4 regions of the Aliivibrio thorii genome follow, and region 1 is predicted to be linked to each of the others. Evidence: predicted binding sites of a transcription regulator. Region 1 holds the regulator's gene; each other region holds the start of a gene.
What was found. The regulator CRP, encoded in region 1, controls carbon source genes, mostly activating them, when cyclic AMP is high. The targets are predictions, from matches to a motif close to TGTGANNNNNNTCACA.

Region 1 (4,144 bases):
TCGTGAAACGGGTGAAGCACTGGCTAGCGCTAAAGGGATTGATGGCTTGTTATTTACTGGTAGTGCGAATACTGGACATATCCTACATCGCCAATTTGCAGGAGATACAGGGAAAATGCTGGCCCTAGAAATGGGCGGCAATAATCCGATGGTTATTTCAAAAGACTTTGGTGATCAAGAAGCGACGGTTTATACCATTATTCAGTCAGCTTTTATCAGTGCTGGTCAGCGTTGTACTTGTGCTCGTCGTCTGTATGTGCCAAAAGGCCAAGCTGGAGATGAGTTAGTTGTGCGTCTTGTTGAAGTCGCAAAAAACATTGTGGTTGATCAACCGTTTGCTGATAATGCGCCATTCATGGGACCGCAAATATCAGTCGCTGCGGCAGAGTTTATTTTAAATGCTCAGAAGAATTTACAAGCTTTAGGTGGTGAATCACTGCTTGAGGCGAAAAGCTTAGGTCACGCCTTTGTTTCTCCGGGCATTATCGATGCCACTAATGTTGCTGAATTGCCGGATGAAGAATACTTTGGCCCATTATTGCAAATAGTACGCTATGAAACGTTAGAAGAAGCGGTAGAGCTTGCTAATGACACTCGTTATGGTTTATCGGCAGGCCTTGTTTCAACGAATGACAATGAGTGGGAATATTTTGTAGAGCATATTCGTGCAGGTATTGTAAATCGTAACCGTCAATTAACTGGAGCAAGTGGTGACGCGCCATTTGGTGGTCCGGGTGCATCAGGCAATATGAAACCAAGTGCTTACTATGCGGCAGATTATTGTGCCTACCCAATGGCCTCAATGGAAGGCGATACCTGTGAAATTCCCGCTCAACTGTCTCCGGGTTTAACTTTATAAGAGGTGATAGGCATGAATAACGTAACGTCTTTATTTTCGTCATTATGGCAAGATTATATTGCTCGTTTATCCCCATCGGCAGGAAGGGTTCATCAGTTATTATCTAATGGCGATGAATTGATTAACGATCACATTGCATTACGTACGTTTAATTTGCCTAAGGTTGGCTTGCAAACGTTAGCCGCCCCATTTTTAGCAATAGGGTATAAAGCGTGTGAGACGTATGATTTTGAGACTAAAAAACTCAAAGCACAGCATTTTGAGCATCCAGATCCTAATGTGCCACTTGTTTTTATTAGTGAGATTTTAGTTGAAGAGCTATCGCTTGAGACTCAGAACATTATTCATGCTTTGGTTGAACAGGTGCCAGCGCATTATTTTGCGACCAGCGATTTTCTTTCAGCGGGCCGTCCTTGGGCGTTAAGTTTTGAGGAATATCAAATCTTAGCAAAAGAGAGTGAGTACGCTTCTTGGTTAGCTGCTCATGGCTATGGCGCAAATCACTTTACGGTTTATGTTAATCAGCTTGAAGCGTTTGCTGAAGTGGTTGATGTGAACCAACACTTACGTGATGCTGGTTTTGCAATGAACGAAGTGGGTGGTGAAGTGAAAGGCTCTCCTGAGGTTTACTTAGAACAGTCATCAACCATGGCCGATAAAGTGAAAGTGAGCTTTACTGAGGGTGAGTTTGACATCCCTGGTGGATTTTATGAGTTTGCTAAGCGTTATTCGCTACCTAATGGCAAGATATATACAGGATTTGTCGCTGCATCTGCTGATAAAATTTTTGAAAGCACAGACAGTTAATTCTAAAATTTAGGCATAAAAAAACGCAGCTCAAGAGCTGCGTTTTTATTTGTTTAAGATAAGCGTTAAATTAACGAGTACCGTAAACTACAATTGTTTTACCGTGTGCTGAGATCAAGTTTTGCTCTTCAAGCATCTTCAAGATGCGGCCAACAGTTTCACGTGAACAACCTACAATTTGACCGATCTCTTGACGAGTGATCTTAATTTGCATGCCATCTGGGTGAGTCATTGCATCTGGTTGTTTAGCTAGATTCAATAGAGTCTGAGCGATACGGCCTGTAACGTCTAGGAATGCTAAATCACCTACTTTTTGGCTAGTGATTTGTAGACGAGTTGCCATTTGAGCAGAAAGACGCATCAGAATATCTGGGTTTACTTGAATAAGCTGACGGAATTTCTTAAATGAAATTTCAGCCACTTCACAAGGGCTTTTAGCACGAACCCATGCTGAACGTTCTTGACCTTCTTCAAACAAGCCAAGTTCACCGATGAAATCACCTTGGTTAAGGTAAGAAAGGATCATTTCCTTTCCTTCTTCATCTTTGATAAGTACAGCAACAGAACCTTTTACGATGTAGTAAAGAGTCTCAGCTTTTTCACCCGCGTGAATCAAAGTACTTTTTGATGGGTACTTATGAATGTGACAATGAGATAAGAACCACTCTAATGTTGGATCTGTCTGAGGTTTACCTAGAACCATACTTTATACTTCCTCTGCGTTTGCCAAGTAGGCGATGTCCATTTTAAAATAACTGAGCCAAATATCAGTTTGGCCTATACAATATGGTTATCGGAACAAGGCTGCATGTTCGTTGAGATAATTGATAAAATCATACCCTGTTTCGCAACCGATTTCTTGACTTTGATCGTATGAATAGTGCGACCAAGGGCACAGTTTCGTGAAATGGATCATGAGTTTTCCTTTTATGTAGTAAAGAGGCTTTTATGAATGCTGAAGTTAAATGGATTGATGGATTTACTTTCTTAGGTCAATCTCAATCAGGTCACTCTGTGGTAATGGATGGAAATGGTGGTGAAAAAGCCCCAAGCCCGATGGAATTAGTGTTAATGGCCGCTGGTGGATGCAGTTCTGTTGATGTTGTTGATGGTCTAAAATCCGCAAATCAAGAAGTACTTGGTTGTGTTGCAAAGCTATCAAGTGAGCGTCGTGAAACTGCGCCGAAGCTGTTTACTCATATTAATATTCACTTTGAAGTGAGTGGCGATAACCTTAATCCTAAGGTGGTTGAGCAAGTCACCGCTGATTCATTACAGAAATATTGTTCGGTGTGTTTAATGCTAGGTGAAGGCATTGAGGTGACGCATTCTTGGGAAATTATTGCTTAAATAATTCTTTGCAAAGAAAAGCCTCATACATTTTGATGTATGAGGCTTTATTTTTAACTCGTAATAATGAACTGATAATTACGAGTATTAGTCGTCCATTATAGAATAAAGCGACTTAGATCTTCATCTGCGACTAGATCACCCAAGCGAGAGGTAACGTAAGCTGCATCAACAGTTAGGCTTTCACCGTCTTTTTCAGATGCATCGTAAGAGATCTCTTCCATTAGACGTTCCATTACAGTATGTAGACGACGTGCGCCAATGTTTTCTGTGCTTTCGTTCACTTGGAATGCTGATTCTGCAATACGAGTAATGCCATCTTCAGTAAACTCAAGATTAACATTTTCTGTCGCTAATAACGCGATGTATTGTTCTGTTAACGAGGCATTTGGTTCTGTCAGGATACGTTTAAAGTCGTTCGCAGTTAATGCTTCAAGTTCAACACGAATAGGCAATCGACCTTGCAATTCAGGGATAAGATCCGATGGCTTAGCCATTTGAAATGCACCTGAAGTGATAAATAACATGTGATCTGTTTTTACCATACCATGCTTCGTACTTACTGTGCTGCCTTCTACTAATGGAAGTAGGTCACGTTGCACGCCTTCACGAGATACATCACCAGATTGAGAGTTGGAATCTTTACAGATTTTATCAATCTCATCAATAAAGACGATACCGTGATTTTCCACATTGAAAATAGCTTGTTCTTTTAGCTCTTCAGGGTTAACTAATTTAGCACCTTCTTCTTCAGCTAGGGCTTTAAGTGCGTCTTTGATTTTCATCTTACGCTTTTTAGTTGTGTCACCACCAGATAGGTTTTGGAACATACCTTGAAGTTGGTTTGTCATCTCTTCCATACCAGGAGGAGCCATGATTTCTACGCCAACTTGAGGTGCAGCAACATCGACTTCGATTTCTTTATCGTCTAGATTACCTTCACGTAATTTTTTACGGAAAGATTGGCGAGTACCAGAGTCATTATCACCTTCTTCATTTTTACCCCATGCATCGCGTGCAGGAGGTAATAGAATGTCTAGAATACGATCTTCAGCTTGTTCTTCGGCTCGGAATTTTACTTTGTCTACCGCTTGTTGATGCGTCATTTTTATTGCAACATCAGTTAAG
Region 2 (4,144 bases), on a different replicon from region 1:
AATGCGTTTTAAAAAAACAGACATGGCTGCTGAGCGCAGCATAGGCTCTTGAGGCATATAAATTTCAATAGAATCACAATGTGAAAACCCTTGCTGTATTTCTAAAAAATGTGCGTACGAAGTATAAGGAGGACGAATTAGCGCTCCTTTTGATGGGTAATTAAGTGAAACATAATTACCTAGTGGGTCTTCCACATTAGCTCTGGCTAAAATTTCTTGGTATTTATTATCAACACGTTTAAAAATTGAATTCGAAGTTAACATTGGCTGCGAGTTTGCTTCACCGATAAACGTATTAGGTAAAAACTGTGCTTCATCATTAAAAGGGTCGTGATCAAGTTGAGTTCCTGGGTTATCGCATTCTGAATAATTAATATGTTGAGCGATAACGTAGCCTGAATTCATTTCGGCTGTCGTATACCAAAAAACTCCATTGTTACTTAATGGTTGTAGTGGGGTAGCATTTGATGCTAGCTGTATTTCTGTTCTGTCGTGTTGCAATCTCGTATCAAACAGAGACATATGACGGCGACAACGATTAGCTATTTGATTTATATGATCGTAAAAGGTCTTAGGATTTATATGTAATCGTCGGCAAATTTCACGAACCGAGTAACCAGTAAATAAAAAACCTAAAATCTTTTGTTGAATAAGGCTTTTTTGATTTTCTCCTGACCATTTATCGACAAAAGTTGATGCACAAGATTTACAACGATACCGTTGACGATCACCACTGTAACCAAATGCGTGGTAAAGTTCACGATGAGTCAATACATCAAGACCAAGATGGTCGCAGGTAGGGTTATTACAAGAAGGTAATGAATGGGATTGCACAGTTCGTTGGCGTGCAAGTTCATTCAATACTTCATTATTATTGATTAAGGGAGGAAAAGCGCCACATTTCCGGCAAACTAATGCAGGTCGCTTAGGGTTCGTGCGTTGAACTAAATAGTGTTGTTCATCGCTATCACCAAAATTGTCACACGCCAATGTTTTACAAAAATTGAGTTGTAACCCTTTAGCAGCCAACGGCAGTTTTTCAGTCGGCACTAGACACCCCTTATAGATTTTAAGCGCCAGTTTTAAATACTGGCACAAACATGATTATAATTTAATCGCTGTTTCTAGTGCTACAGTCATCATGTCATTGAATGACTTTTGACGATCTTCAGAACTTAGTTTTTCACCACGTTTGATATGGTCTGAAACCGTTAGAATTGTTAGGGCTTTTGCTCCTAAATCAGCGGCTACACCATAAATGCCTGCAGCTTCCATATCAACACCAAGGATGCCTAATTTTTCCATTTTGTCGAACAGATCAGCTTCTGGAGAGTAGAAAAGGTCTGCTGAGAATACATTACCAACTTTTACTGGAACATTTAATTCGCGAGCTTGACCAACCGCTGTTTCTAGTAAGCCGAAATCAGCAATTGCTGCGAAGTCATGATTATTGAAGCGAATGCGGTTTACTTTTGAATCCGTAGATGCGCCCATACCAATGACAACGTCCATTAATTTAACGTCATCATGTACAGCGCCACAGCTACCAACGCGAATCACGTTCTTAACACCGAATTCAGCAATTAATTCATGAACATAGATACAGCATGATGGGATACCCATACCGTGACCCATGACCGATACTTTTTTACCTTTGTAAGTACCTGTGTAACCAAACATATTACGTACATCACATACTTGCGTTACGTCTTCTAAGAAGTTTTCAGCAATGAATTTTGCGCGCAATGGATCTCCAGGCATTAAAACTGTTTCTGCGAAATCACCAACTTGTGCATTAATGTGTGGGGTAGCCATAATAAGGTCTCCAGTCTAAATATTGAAATTAAATTCAGTGTAACTAAAAATGTTGAACGTTCTTACTCGATATGTGGCTATTTTAGACCTATATTTTAAGGTGTCATGAGATTTAAGTCACATTTTTTTGTTGATTCTACATTATTTTCAATATTGATAACTAAAAATGTTGAAAGTGTTTGAGCAATCGTAACCTTTTGCGCGGGTCTTAGCTTTAATACATAGTTTGAGTTTTATTATTCTTAATTCTCAATTAGATTGAACTTATTACCTTCTAGGAGGATGATGCCAGAGGTTATTTTTATCATAGTGAAATAAGTGAGTGAATTCGATGGAAGCAAAGAATAAACAATACGCAGTAATCGGCTTAGGTCGTTTTGGTTTAACCGTGTGTGAAGAGTTGCATCAATACGGTTCACAAGTGCTCGCGATTGATATTAATGAAGAGCGAGTGAAAAAGGCGACTGACTTTGTGTCTACCGCGATTGTGGCTAATTGCGCGAATGAAGAAACTATTTCAGAGCTAAAGCTTGATGAATATGACATGGTAATGGTTGCCATTGGTTCTGATATTAACGCGAGCATATTAACGACGTTAGTATTGAAAGAAGCCGGCGTTAAAACAGTATGGGTAAAAGCGAACGATAAGTTTCACGCGAAGATTTTAACTAAAATTGGAGCTGATCATATTATCTTGCCAGAAAGAGACATGGGAATACGTGTTGCAAGAAAAATGCTAGATAGGAGAGTATTTGAGTTTCATCAACTGGGTAGTGGTCTTGCAATGACTGAAATTGTGGTTGGTGGTAAGAATATGGGCAAATCACTCGGTCAGTTAGATTTTTGTCAAATGTCTGATGTGAAAATTTTAGCTCTTAAACGTGGTCCTGAAATAGAGACAGCACCAGAGTATAGCAAGGTACTAGAGATAGGAGATATTCTTATTATTGTTGGCCCTGAAGATAAACTAGCTAAAAAAATTAGAAGCTTATGAGCTATTTACCTAAACGTGGTTTATTTCCAATAAAGAATAGCCGAAAAGCAAAGGAATGGTCTGAACCGAGGATCATTCTTTTTTCGTTTTTAGCTATTTTATTGCCGTCTGCGGTATTACTGACATTACCTGTGTTTTCAGTCACAGGTTTAAGTTTCATGGATGCATTATTTACAGCGACTTCCGCAATCAGTGTGACAGGTCTTGGTGTCGTTGATACCGGGTCTCATTTTACGATAAGTGGTAAAATCGTTTTAATGTTTTTGATGCAAATTGGTGGCCTTGGTCAAATGACTTTATCTGCGGTTTTACTTTATGTATTTGGCCTACGTTTAAGTCTTCGTCAACAAGCATTGGCAAAAGAGGCATTAGGTCAAGAAAAGAAAGTGAATCTACGTAAGTTGATAAAAAGTATTATTTGTTTTGCTCTAATTGCAGAGCTGATAGGGATGATCATTCTTTCTTTTCGTTGGGTCCCTGATCTCGGTTTAACCAAAGGCTTATTCTATGCCGCGTTTCACTCAATTTCGGCATTTAATAATGCAGGTTTCTCCTTATTCTCAGATAGCTTAATGGGCTATGTGGGTGATCCGTTGGTGATTTTTACTTTATCGTGTTTGTTTATTGGTGGTGGTTTAGGCTTTACGGTTATCGTCGATTTAGTTAAGAACAGCTCAAAAGGCTTTAGCCGTCTTCAATTGCATACCAAAATAATGATTATTGCAACGCCAACGCTGTTAGTTGTCGGCACCTTATTTTTCTATGTACTTGAATATAATAATCCAAGCACATTAGCGTCATTATCAACAGGTGATAAATGGTTAGCGGCATTTTTCCAATCAGCAAGTGCGCGTACTGCGGGTTTTAACAGTGTAGATTTAACCCACTTCACGCAACCTGCGCTGTTTATTATGATTATATTGATGCTCATTGGTGCAGGGTCAACCTCTACCGGTGGCGGACTAAAAGTGTCGACCATTACCGTAGCTGCAGTTGCAACATGGACTTTTTTACGTCAGAAAAAGCATGTGGTGATGTTTAAAAGAACCGTGAGTTGGCCGATTGTGACTAAATCGTTGGCTATTATTGTGGTGAGTGGGTCGCTGCTTTCAATTGCTATGTTTTCATTAATGCTTACTGAGAATACGGGATTTGATAAGGTGATGTTTGAAGTTATTTCAGCCTTTGCGACCGTGGGTTTAACGGCAGGTTTAACCGCTGAACTTTCAGAGCCTGGTAAGTTTATCATGGTTATTGTGATGGTTATTGGCCGTATCGGGCCGTTAACCTTAGCCTATATGCTTGCAAGACCAGAGACATCGCGCGTGAAATACC
Region 3 (4,144 bases), on a different replicon from region 1:
GTTTCTGATGCTACGCGTCGTTCGCTATCACGACATTCGTCTAGTGTTCTAACAATCATTGTATCGTCCCTGATTAAGATGCTTTTTTGAAGTGTTTTTCTGCAATATTATCAATTGCGTTTTCAAAGATAGTTAGGCCTTCTTCTAGCTCTGATTCTGTGATCGTTAATGGACAGAAGAATTTCACTACTTCATCAGATGGACCAGCAGTTTCAATGATCATGCCGTTTTTAAAACAATCTTTAGTGATATCACTTGAGATAATGCCATCTTTACACTCAATACCAATCATCATGCCGCGACCTTTTTGCTGAACAAACAATTTAGGGTAGCGTTTTACAGCACGAAGAATGACATCACTGACTTTTTGAGAGCACTGTTTGATGTGTGTTTCAAAATCTGAGTTTGCCCAGTAAATCTCTAGTGCTTTTGCTGCAGTAATGAACGCGTGATTATTACCACGGAAAGTACCGTTGTGCTCACCCGGTTTCCATTCATCTAATTCTGGTTTTAGTAAGACAACCGCCATTGGTAAGCCGTAGCCACCAATGGATTTAGATAATGTAACCATATCTGGTTTAATACCTGATGGTTCAAAACTGAAGAAGGTGCCAGTACGACCACAGCCTGCTTGGATATCATCAACAATCATTAGAATGTCGTTGGCTTTACAAATTTTGCTTAAACGCTGTAGCCATTCATTGGACGCAACATTTAAACCACCTTCGCCTTGTACGGTTTCTAAAAGTACCGCAGCTGGTTTATCTAAACCGCTTGAATTATCAGATAGCATGGTTTCAAACAGATTAAGACCATCGATGTCGGCATAGCCTTCAAAAGGAATGCGAGTGATGTTGTTTAAACTAAAACCTGCACCTTGGCGGTGGTGTTGATTACCTGTTGCTGCAAGTGCACCAGCAGTACAACCGTGGAAGCCATTAGTGAAGGCGACAATGTTAGTTCGGTTAGTGACTTTACGTGCCAGTTTTAAAGCGGCCTCAACGGCATTGGTTCCGGTAGGACCGGTAAATTGAACTTTATAATCTAGATCTCTAGGTTCTAGGATGTAATTATTCAATGCATTCAAGAAAGTGGCTTTTGCACTTGAGTGCATATCTAAGCCATGCGTAATGCCATCATTTTCGATGTATTCAAGTAAAGCTTGCTTTAAGACTGGGTTGTTGTGACCGTAGTTGAGTGATCCGGCTCCAGCAAGGAAGTCTAGGTAACGTTCGCCGCTTTCGGTTTCTAGCCAACATCCTTTTGCTTTTTGGAAGACAACTGGAAAACTGTTTGAGTATGAACGTACTTGTGATTCTTGCTTCTTGAAAATATTCATGATGAGTCCGTTTATGATTCCTATTTTATTTTAGAGCGATACGATACAAATATTCAGTATCGTGTTTGCCTTTGAAATGGGCTTCTTTGTCTAGAAACGTGGTTACCTTACCTTGGTCACCGTGTTCGGCATCGAGCTTTTTAAATAGCGACCATGAAGCGGTATTGGCTTTGGTGATGGTTGTTTCTACGAATTCGGTATGTTTGATGTTTTTGCGCTGTAAAAGCTCATTTAGCATTGAGTAAGCTAAACCTTTACCTCGGTAGCGAGGAGAGACAGCGACTTGCCAGATGAATAATGTTTTTGGGTCATCAGGCTTATGGTAACCAGAGATAAAACCAGCAAGGTTGCCGTCTTTCTCTGCTAAAACGCAGGTCTTACTGAAATGGGTAGATTGGAGAAAATTGCAGTATGAAGAGTTGATATCAAGAGGAGGACACTCGGTGATCAATGCGTAAACATCGTCACCGTCTGTCCTTGACGGTTCTCTAAATGTCCATTTTTTGCTGGGTTCAATATCCATGCTTGAACACAAGATTCTGGGCGCTGCAATAGTCATATGTAAATACATATCCTTTGTACTCTAATTAAATTCCTTTTTATTATGGGCATTTTTAGCAGTTGAAAAGCAAATTAATGACACAAAAAAGACGATTAAGTCCAATTAAATGCGATCTAAATCACATTTAAGTTCGATTGCTAAAATAATAAATAGAGAAAAATAGATTAGTTCTCTTAGTATCTGTGAGGGCTTTGATTTGGATATGAAGGTGGCGTAGATACAAAAATAGCCCATGATGATTTGGGCTATTTATTAGTTTAAAAGAGTAAGATTTATACGGCAGCGACCATTTTTTGCAGTAGCCGAATCATCTCTTTTTGCTCATTTAATTCAAGAGAGCTAAGTATTTCTTTATTTACTTTAATAGGGATCGGCAAAAGGGTTTCTTTTAATGCTCGACCTTCATCAGTTAAGTAAATTCGAAATGAACGACGACTGTTGGGATCGGCTTGTCGCTCAACAAGGCCAAGCTTTTCTAATTTATCTAATGTTCGTGTTGTTGTGGAGTTTTCCACTTTTGATTTTTCAGCAATATCGCGTTGAGTGACTCCTTCTTCTTCCCATAAACACATCATGGTTGGCCAAAGAGCAACTGTTAAACCGTGCTGTTTTAACTCTGCTTCGAAATGTTTTGAGGCTTGGTTGGCAATAACGTTAATCATCCATCCAAAGCTGCTTTGACGATCAAATTCTTCCATTGTGTTCAAACTCCTGCGCTTACAACTATTGCAATGGTAACTAATCCGGTTGCAATTAGCACCAATAATGCACGTTTATTTGATACAAACATCAAGTTTGATGATATTTGATTTTCTGTGAGTTTCTTTTGTATACCAGTAACCATTGCCCAAACAAGCGGCTTTGAGCGTAATTTATAAAAAAGAATGGCAACTAAATGCAGTATGACTAATACCGGTAACAAACGTGCACATATTCCATGCAGGGTAACGAAAATATCAAAGACATCATCATTTAAAACGATATCAGAGTAAGGGATGTGATCGAATAACCCTGCTAACGCGATACCGGTAATACATTGAATAAATAAAGTGAAAATTAACCCGATAACCATCCAAGATCCTGCTGGATTATGGCCTACTTTTGATGGCTCTTTTCCTAATAAATAACGAATGGTACGTTTTGGGGAAGCAATAAATTTTTTAAAACGGCTCGTATCACTGCCAACAAAGCCCCATACAATGCGCCACATAATAAGAGTAAACAGGACTAAACCTAAATAGACATGCGGTCCTTCTCCATTAAAGCCACTTGCGGCTAATCCGATAAAAAGCAGAGCTTGGAGCCAATGATATACGCGTGTTGGTAAATCCCAAATCTTCATTTTCTTGTTCCTAATTAATGGTTGTTTTAACTAACTATAAATAATTTACACCACAACAGTTGCATGTGCAACTGTTGTGGTGTAAATTAAATGCAACTCGAAGCGAGACAGACATTTATTAGAGAGAAAGTAATGAAAAAATTAATAATTAGTTTATGTGTTTTATTTCCAAATATTGCATTTTCACAAGCGAGTGTTGACCTAATTAACGTAAGACAACAGGCTTTTGTACATATCGAAAATCAATCAGAGCAAGTAGAGGGCATGCTTGATGAAGATGCTCCTAATTGGAATGAAATTGAGTCGGTCAGTCATGAACTTTATAAACATAGCCAATTACTAAGCACGGCATTTCCTGAAGGTAGCCAAGACGGCAGTAAAGCAAAAGAAGCGGTATGGGGTAAACCTGAAAAATTTAATCAATTAATGCAAGAGATGGATAGTGGCTTTGTTCAACTTTATCAAGCAAGCCTGAAACAAGATAAAGAAGCGGCAAAAACGGGTTTAGAGCAAGCACAAGATACGTGTAATGCGTGTCACCGTTCTTACCGTTCACGTTTTTAAGTAACTCCTGATTAGAACAATACAAAAATAATTAAATTAGAGAGGATAAAGTCATGAAAAAATTAATTAAATCAACATTATTGATCGCATCACTATTTGGATTTTCAACGCTAACACAAGCAGCTGATTATGGTGTTTCATTAAACTGGAATACTACGAATGTTGAAAAAGTACTGGAGTTAATGAGTGCTCAACGTTCCGCATTTGGAGAATTAATTAAGCAAAAAGAAATTAAAGATATGTTTATTTCTGAAAGTGATATTGACGGAAAACCAATGGGTATCCTTCGATTTGTTATCCAAGCGGATAGTGAAAAAGAGGTTGAAAATAAACTAGC
Region 4 (4,144 bases), on a different replicon from region 1:
AAGTCTTTGACTAAAAAACTGGCAGTGATCATTCGCAGGCGATTATGCATCCAACCGGTATTGTTGAGTTGCTTCATTGCTGCATCCACAATAGGAAACCCAGTTTCGCCTTTGCACCATTGCTCAAACTTATCGCTGTCGTTATTCCATTGAATGTATTTGTCAAAACTCAAAAAAGCGTGGTTTTTAGACAACAATGGATAAAAGTAAAGTAGATGAGTGTAGAACTCTCGCCATATTAATTCATCAAGCCAGATCTCTTGTCCCTGAGTTAGTTGATTATTCGCTTCTAGGTGTAATCGTAAAATACATTGCTTTGCTGAAATTGCACCAATAGCCAGATAAGGAGAAAGTTGACTTGTCCCTTCAATTGCTGGGTAATCTCGTTGGTCATTATATTGTTGTGATTTTTCACGACAAAATTGACGCATGGTATTAACTATTGTTTTATTTGATACAGGCCATACTTTACTTTCATTACTGATAGAGTTGGTAAATTCGTGTGCATTATAACTTTTCAGTGAGTCGAGTTGCGGACTCGATAGTTCAACTGAAGCGGTCACTTTTTCAATGGTTGGAAAGTGTTGATAAAAGTACTCTCTCCACGCTTTTTTAAAGGGTGTAAAAACCTTGTAGGGCTGGTGGGTTTTATTCAATAGTTTTCCAACTTCTACAGCACATTTTGCGCCGTAAAAAGCACATTGAACATCAGATAGTTGTGCTGCAACATCGGCATCTCTGCTTAATTCATCTGCTTCATATTCTTTATTGGCAAATAGATGTGATATACCAAGATCTTTACACAATATTCGAAGCTGTAGTGGTATATCTTTGAACCAAGGACAAGATAACACTAATAATGGAATATTTAGTGTGTGCAGCTCTTTTTTAAGTTCAAGCAAACGCCTCTTTATCAGATCGATTTGAATTGATGCTTTATTGTGTTGTTGCCATTGAGATTCACTGGCAACAAAGATGGCGACTGTAGGCGCTTGATTAGCAAGAGCGGCAGATAACGCTGGGTTATCCGCCAATCTTAAATCAGTACGAAACCAAACGCATTGCATGGTTGGTTTATAATCCATAGCGTAATCTCAATTCTTGAGGGTATGGATTAAGGAAAGATTGTTTTGCTAAATATTCATTGGAATGAATACCTAAATGGTGCTTAATTAAGGTAATTGGTGAAAGCAAAGGTAATAACCCTTGATTGTAATCTTGGATTATTTGAGCAAGCTCTTGTTTTTGTGGTGATTCAAGTTCTTTTTTGAAATACCCCTGAAGATGCATTAATACATTCGTGTTGTTCTTGCGAGAAGCGCGGATCGCCATTGTCTGCATTAACTGTGTACGATAAATAGCAAAGAACTCATTTATGTCATATTCCGCTACTTTCGCAACCAATTTACCTAAGTTTTTGTATCCAACGGTGGAGTGTGACATCAGGGTATATTTATAACGAGAATGGAAGGCAATGATTTTCCCTGCTGTAGGCTCTCCATCCATAGATTTATATAGATCATTTAAACAAAATACGCGAGTAATGAAGTTTTCTTTAAGGACGGGATCAGTCAGTCGTCCATCTTCCTCTACTGGCAGCCACGGCATTTCTTTCATCAAAATTTGAGTATAAAGACCGACGCCATTTTTTTTTGCATTATTTTTGCTATATACCTTAACTCGCTCCATACCGCAGCTTGGAGAATTAGCACATACGATGTAGCCACACATCTCAGTTTCTTTTAGACGATCGACGGTTTTTTGAGAGAACTCGATCATTGAATCTGTGTAGTCTAGAGACGCGTCTTTTGAATCAACAAGGGCTATTCTTTCTTCATTTGTGATTAAACGTATCGTTGGTCTTGGTACAGACATACCGCTGCCAACTTCTGGACAAATAGGAATATAAGTAAAGTACGGGGCAAGGACTTTAGAAGCGAATTTATTACTTTTGTGCCCACCATCAAAACGAACACTTTCACCGTTAACACAGGAACTTATACCAACTTTAATATCCATGATTGACTCTCCATTGCTTATTTTTATTATCAATGAGTAATTAAACGAATTAACTCTCTATTTGGATCACTTCAGCTTGACTCTTTTTTTGTAGTCGAGCAAACTAACTGTAAACATATTGTGACAGCTATCTTAGTTAAGGAAGCTTCTGTGCGTCTTGAAGTGCAATGTAAAGATCGATTAGGACTAACCCGTGAATTACTTGATATTTTGGCTTCTCAAAATATCGATTTACGAGATATTGAAATTGAAAAAACAGGGTTAATCTATCTTAATTTTCCAGAAGTAGAATTTGATGAATTCAGTCAATTAATGGCAAAAATTCGTCGAATTGAGGGAGTAATGGATGTTCGTAAAATTCCATTTCTTCCGAGTGAACGTCGCAATACAGAGCTATTAGCGGTATTAAGTACGCTCCCTGATCCTGTTTTCTCTATTAGCTTAAAAGGTAAAATTGATAACGCAAATCAGGCCGTAGCCTCTTTATTTAATTTAGACAAAGAAACGCTTATTGGCCAACCAGCAAGCCTATTATTGCCTGATTTTAATATTACTTATTGGCTAGAGGAATCTCGCATTCGTCAGCGAGAATCAATGGAAATAGAAGGCGTAAATTATGTCATGGAAATCATGCCTGTTTATATCACTGATGATGACAACGCCTCTATCTTAGCCAGTGCCGTTGTTATTATTAAGCCGTCGATTGATTCTCAACAAGCACGTCCATTTTTACCTGAATCATCTAATCTTGGTTTTGAACATTTTGTTGGTTCCTCGACTAAATATAAGAAGCTAATCTCTCAGGCAAAGAAACTGTCTGATATTGATCAATCATTATTGATCCAAGGTGAAACTGGCACGGGTAAAGAAATGTTAGCTCGTGCATGTCATAATGCTTCTGTTCGCTCAGGTAAAGCGTTTATGGTGGTTAACTGTGCTGCTATGCCAGATGATGTCGCAGAAACTGAATTATTTGGATACGCTTCTGGTGCGTTTCCAAATATGCCTGAAGGTAAAAAAGGGATCATAGAGCAAGCAGACGGCGGAACCGTTTTCTTTGATGAGATCAGCGAAATGAGTCCGCTTCTACAGATCAAATTATTGCGTTTCATTCAAGATGGTAATTTCCGCCGTGTGGGTGAAGAGAAAGAAATCCATGTTGATGTGGGGATTATTGGCGCAAGTAAGAAAGAACTTCTAGACTTAGTAGAACAAGGCGTATTCCGGGAAGATCTTTATTATCGTTTGAATGTACTGTTCTTAGAGATACCGCCATTGCGTGAACGTCCATCAGATGTTGCGACGTTATTTGAGTTTTTTGTTGCCCAACTATGTAAAGAGTTAAGTATTGTAAAACCGTCGATTTCTGAAGACGTATATGATTATTTACGCAGTTACTCGTGGCCTGGTAATGTACGTCAGCTTAGAAGTTCGACGTTAAAAGCATTAACACAAATGGACAGAAACCAGTTAAGTACATCTCACTTTATGCTACCAATTGCTGATAATAATACGAATGTGATTAATATTAATGTGGATGGCACATTAGATGAAATAATGAAATCGTATGAGTCAAACATATTGTCAGGCTTATACAGTGAATTTCCCTCAAGCCGTAAATTAGCGAAGCGTTTAGGGGTTTCACATACTGCAATTGCGAATAAACTGCGTGATTACGGTATTGGTAAGAAGTAGGGAGAAACGACATGGATGTACATTTTGATTTTGACCATTACCAAGTTCGTTTAATTAAAAGTGCCGATGCTGTGATGATAGCGAATTACTTTATGCGTAATCGCCATCACCTCGAACCATGGGAGCCAAAGCGTGCAAATGCTTTTTTTACACCTGAAGGATGGAAACAACGTCTATTACAACTAGTTGAACTGCATAAGCATAATTTAGCTTTTTACTTCGTAATTTTTGATAAAGAAGAGCACAAAATTATTGGTACTGTGAGCTACAGTAATATTACGCGATTTCCTTTTCATGCCTCTCACCTTGGTTATTCTTTGGATGAAAAATATCAAGGAAACGGCATTATGCAGCGGGCAGTTAAAGAAACGGTTGATTGGATGTTTTCTGTGCAGAATCTTCATAGAGTTATGGCGGCTTATATTCCTCA

Region 2: the regulator CRP is predicted to act here: its motif matches at 1,922-1,937, upstream of deoD (purine-nucleoside phosphorylase).
Region 3: the regulator CRP is predicted to act here: its motif matches at 2,009-2,024, upstream of ectA (diaminobutyrate acetyltransferase).
Region 4: the regulator CRP is predicted to act here: its motif matches at 2,139-2,154, upstream of AC2IP4_RS18325 (YbgA family protein).

Annotation. Positions count from the first base shown of each region.
Region 1 is NZ_CM170654.1:308,336-312,479, forward strand. Features, by position in the region: gene astD (succinylglutamate-semialdehyde dehydrogenase) at 1-859, shown strand, start outside; gene AC2IP4_RS01450 (DUF1338 domain-containing protein) at 872-1,666, shown strand; gene crp (cAMP-activated global transcriptional regulator CRP) at 1,737-2,369, opposite strand; gene AC2IP4_RS01460 (OsmC family protein) at 2,615-3,016, shown strand; gene hslU (ATP-dependent protease ATPase subunit HslU) at 3,115-4,144, opposite strand, start outside.
Region 2 is NZ_CM170655.1:1,398,502-1,402,645, reverse strand. Features, by position in the region: gene AC2IP4_RS20500 (lactate dehydrogenase) at 1-1,050, opposite strand, end outside; gene deoD (purine-nucleoside phosphorylase) at 1,105-1,815, opposite strand; gene AC2IP4_RS20490 (potassium channel family protein) at 2,147-2,809, shown strand; gene AC2IP4_RS20485 (TrkH family potassium uptake protein) at 2,806-4,144, shown strand, end outside.
Region 3 is NZ_CM170655.1:594,305-598,448, forward strand. Features, by position in the region: gene AC2IP4_RS16800 (ectoine synthase) at 1-59, opposite strand, end outside; gene ectB (diaminobutyrate--2-oxoglutarate transaminase) at 74-1,339, opposite strand; gene ectA (diaminobutyrate acetyltransferase) at 1,365-1,898, opposite strand; gene AC2IP4_RS16815 (MarR family winged helix-turn-helix transcriptional regulator) at 2,174-2,599, opposite strand; gene AC2IP4_RS16820 (cytochrome b/b6 domain-containing protein) at 2,605-3,243, opposite strand; gene AC2IP4_RS16825 (c-type cytochrome) at 3,376-3,807, shown strand; gene AC2IP4_RS16830 (hypothetical protein) at 3,861-4,144, shown strand, end outside.
Region 4 is NZ_CM170655.1:952,693-956,836, forward strand. Features, by position in the region: gene phrB (deoxyribodipyrimidine photo-lyase) at 1-1,085, opposite strand, end outside; gene AC2IP4_RS18325 (YbgA family protein) at 1,075-2,019, opposite strand; gene tyrR (transcriptional regulator TyrR) at 2,170-3,714, shown strand; gene rimJ (ribosomal protein S5-alanine N-acetyltransferase) at 3,726-4,144, shown strand, end outside.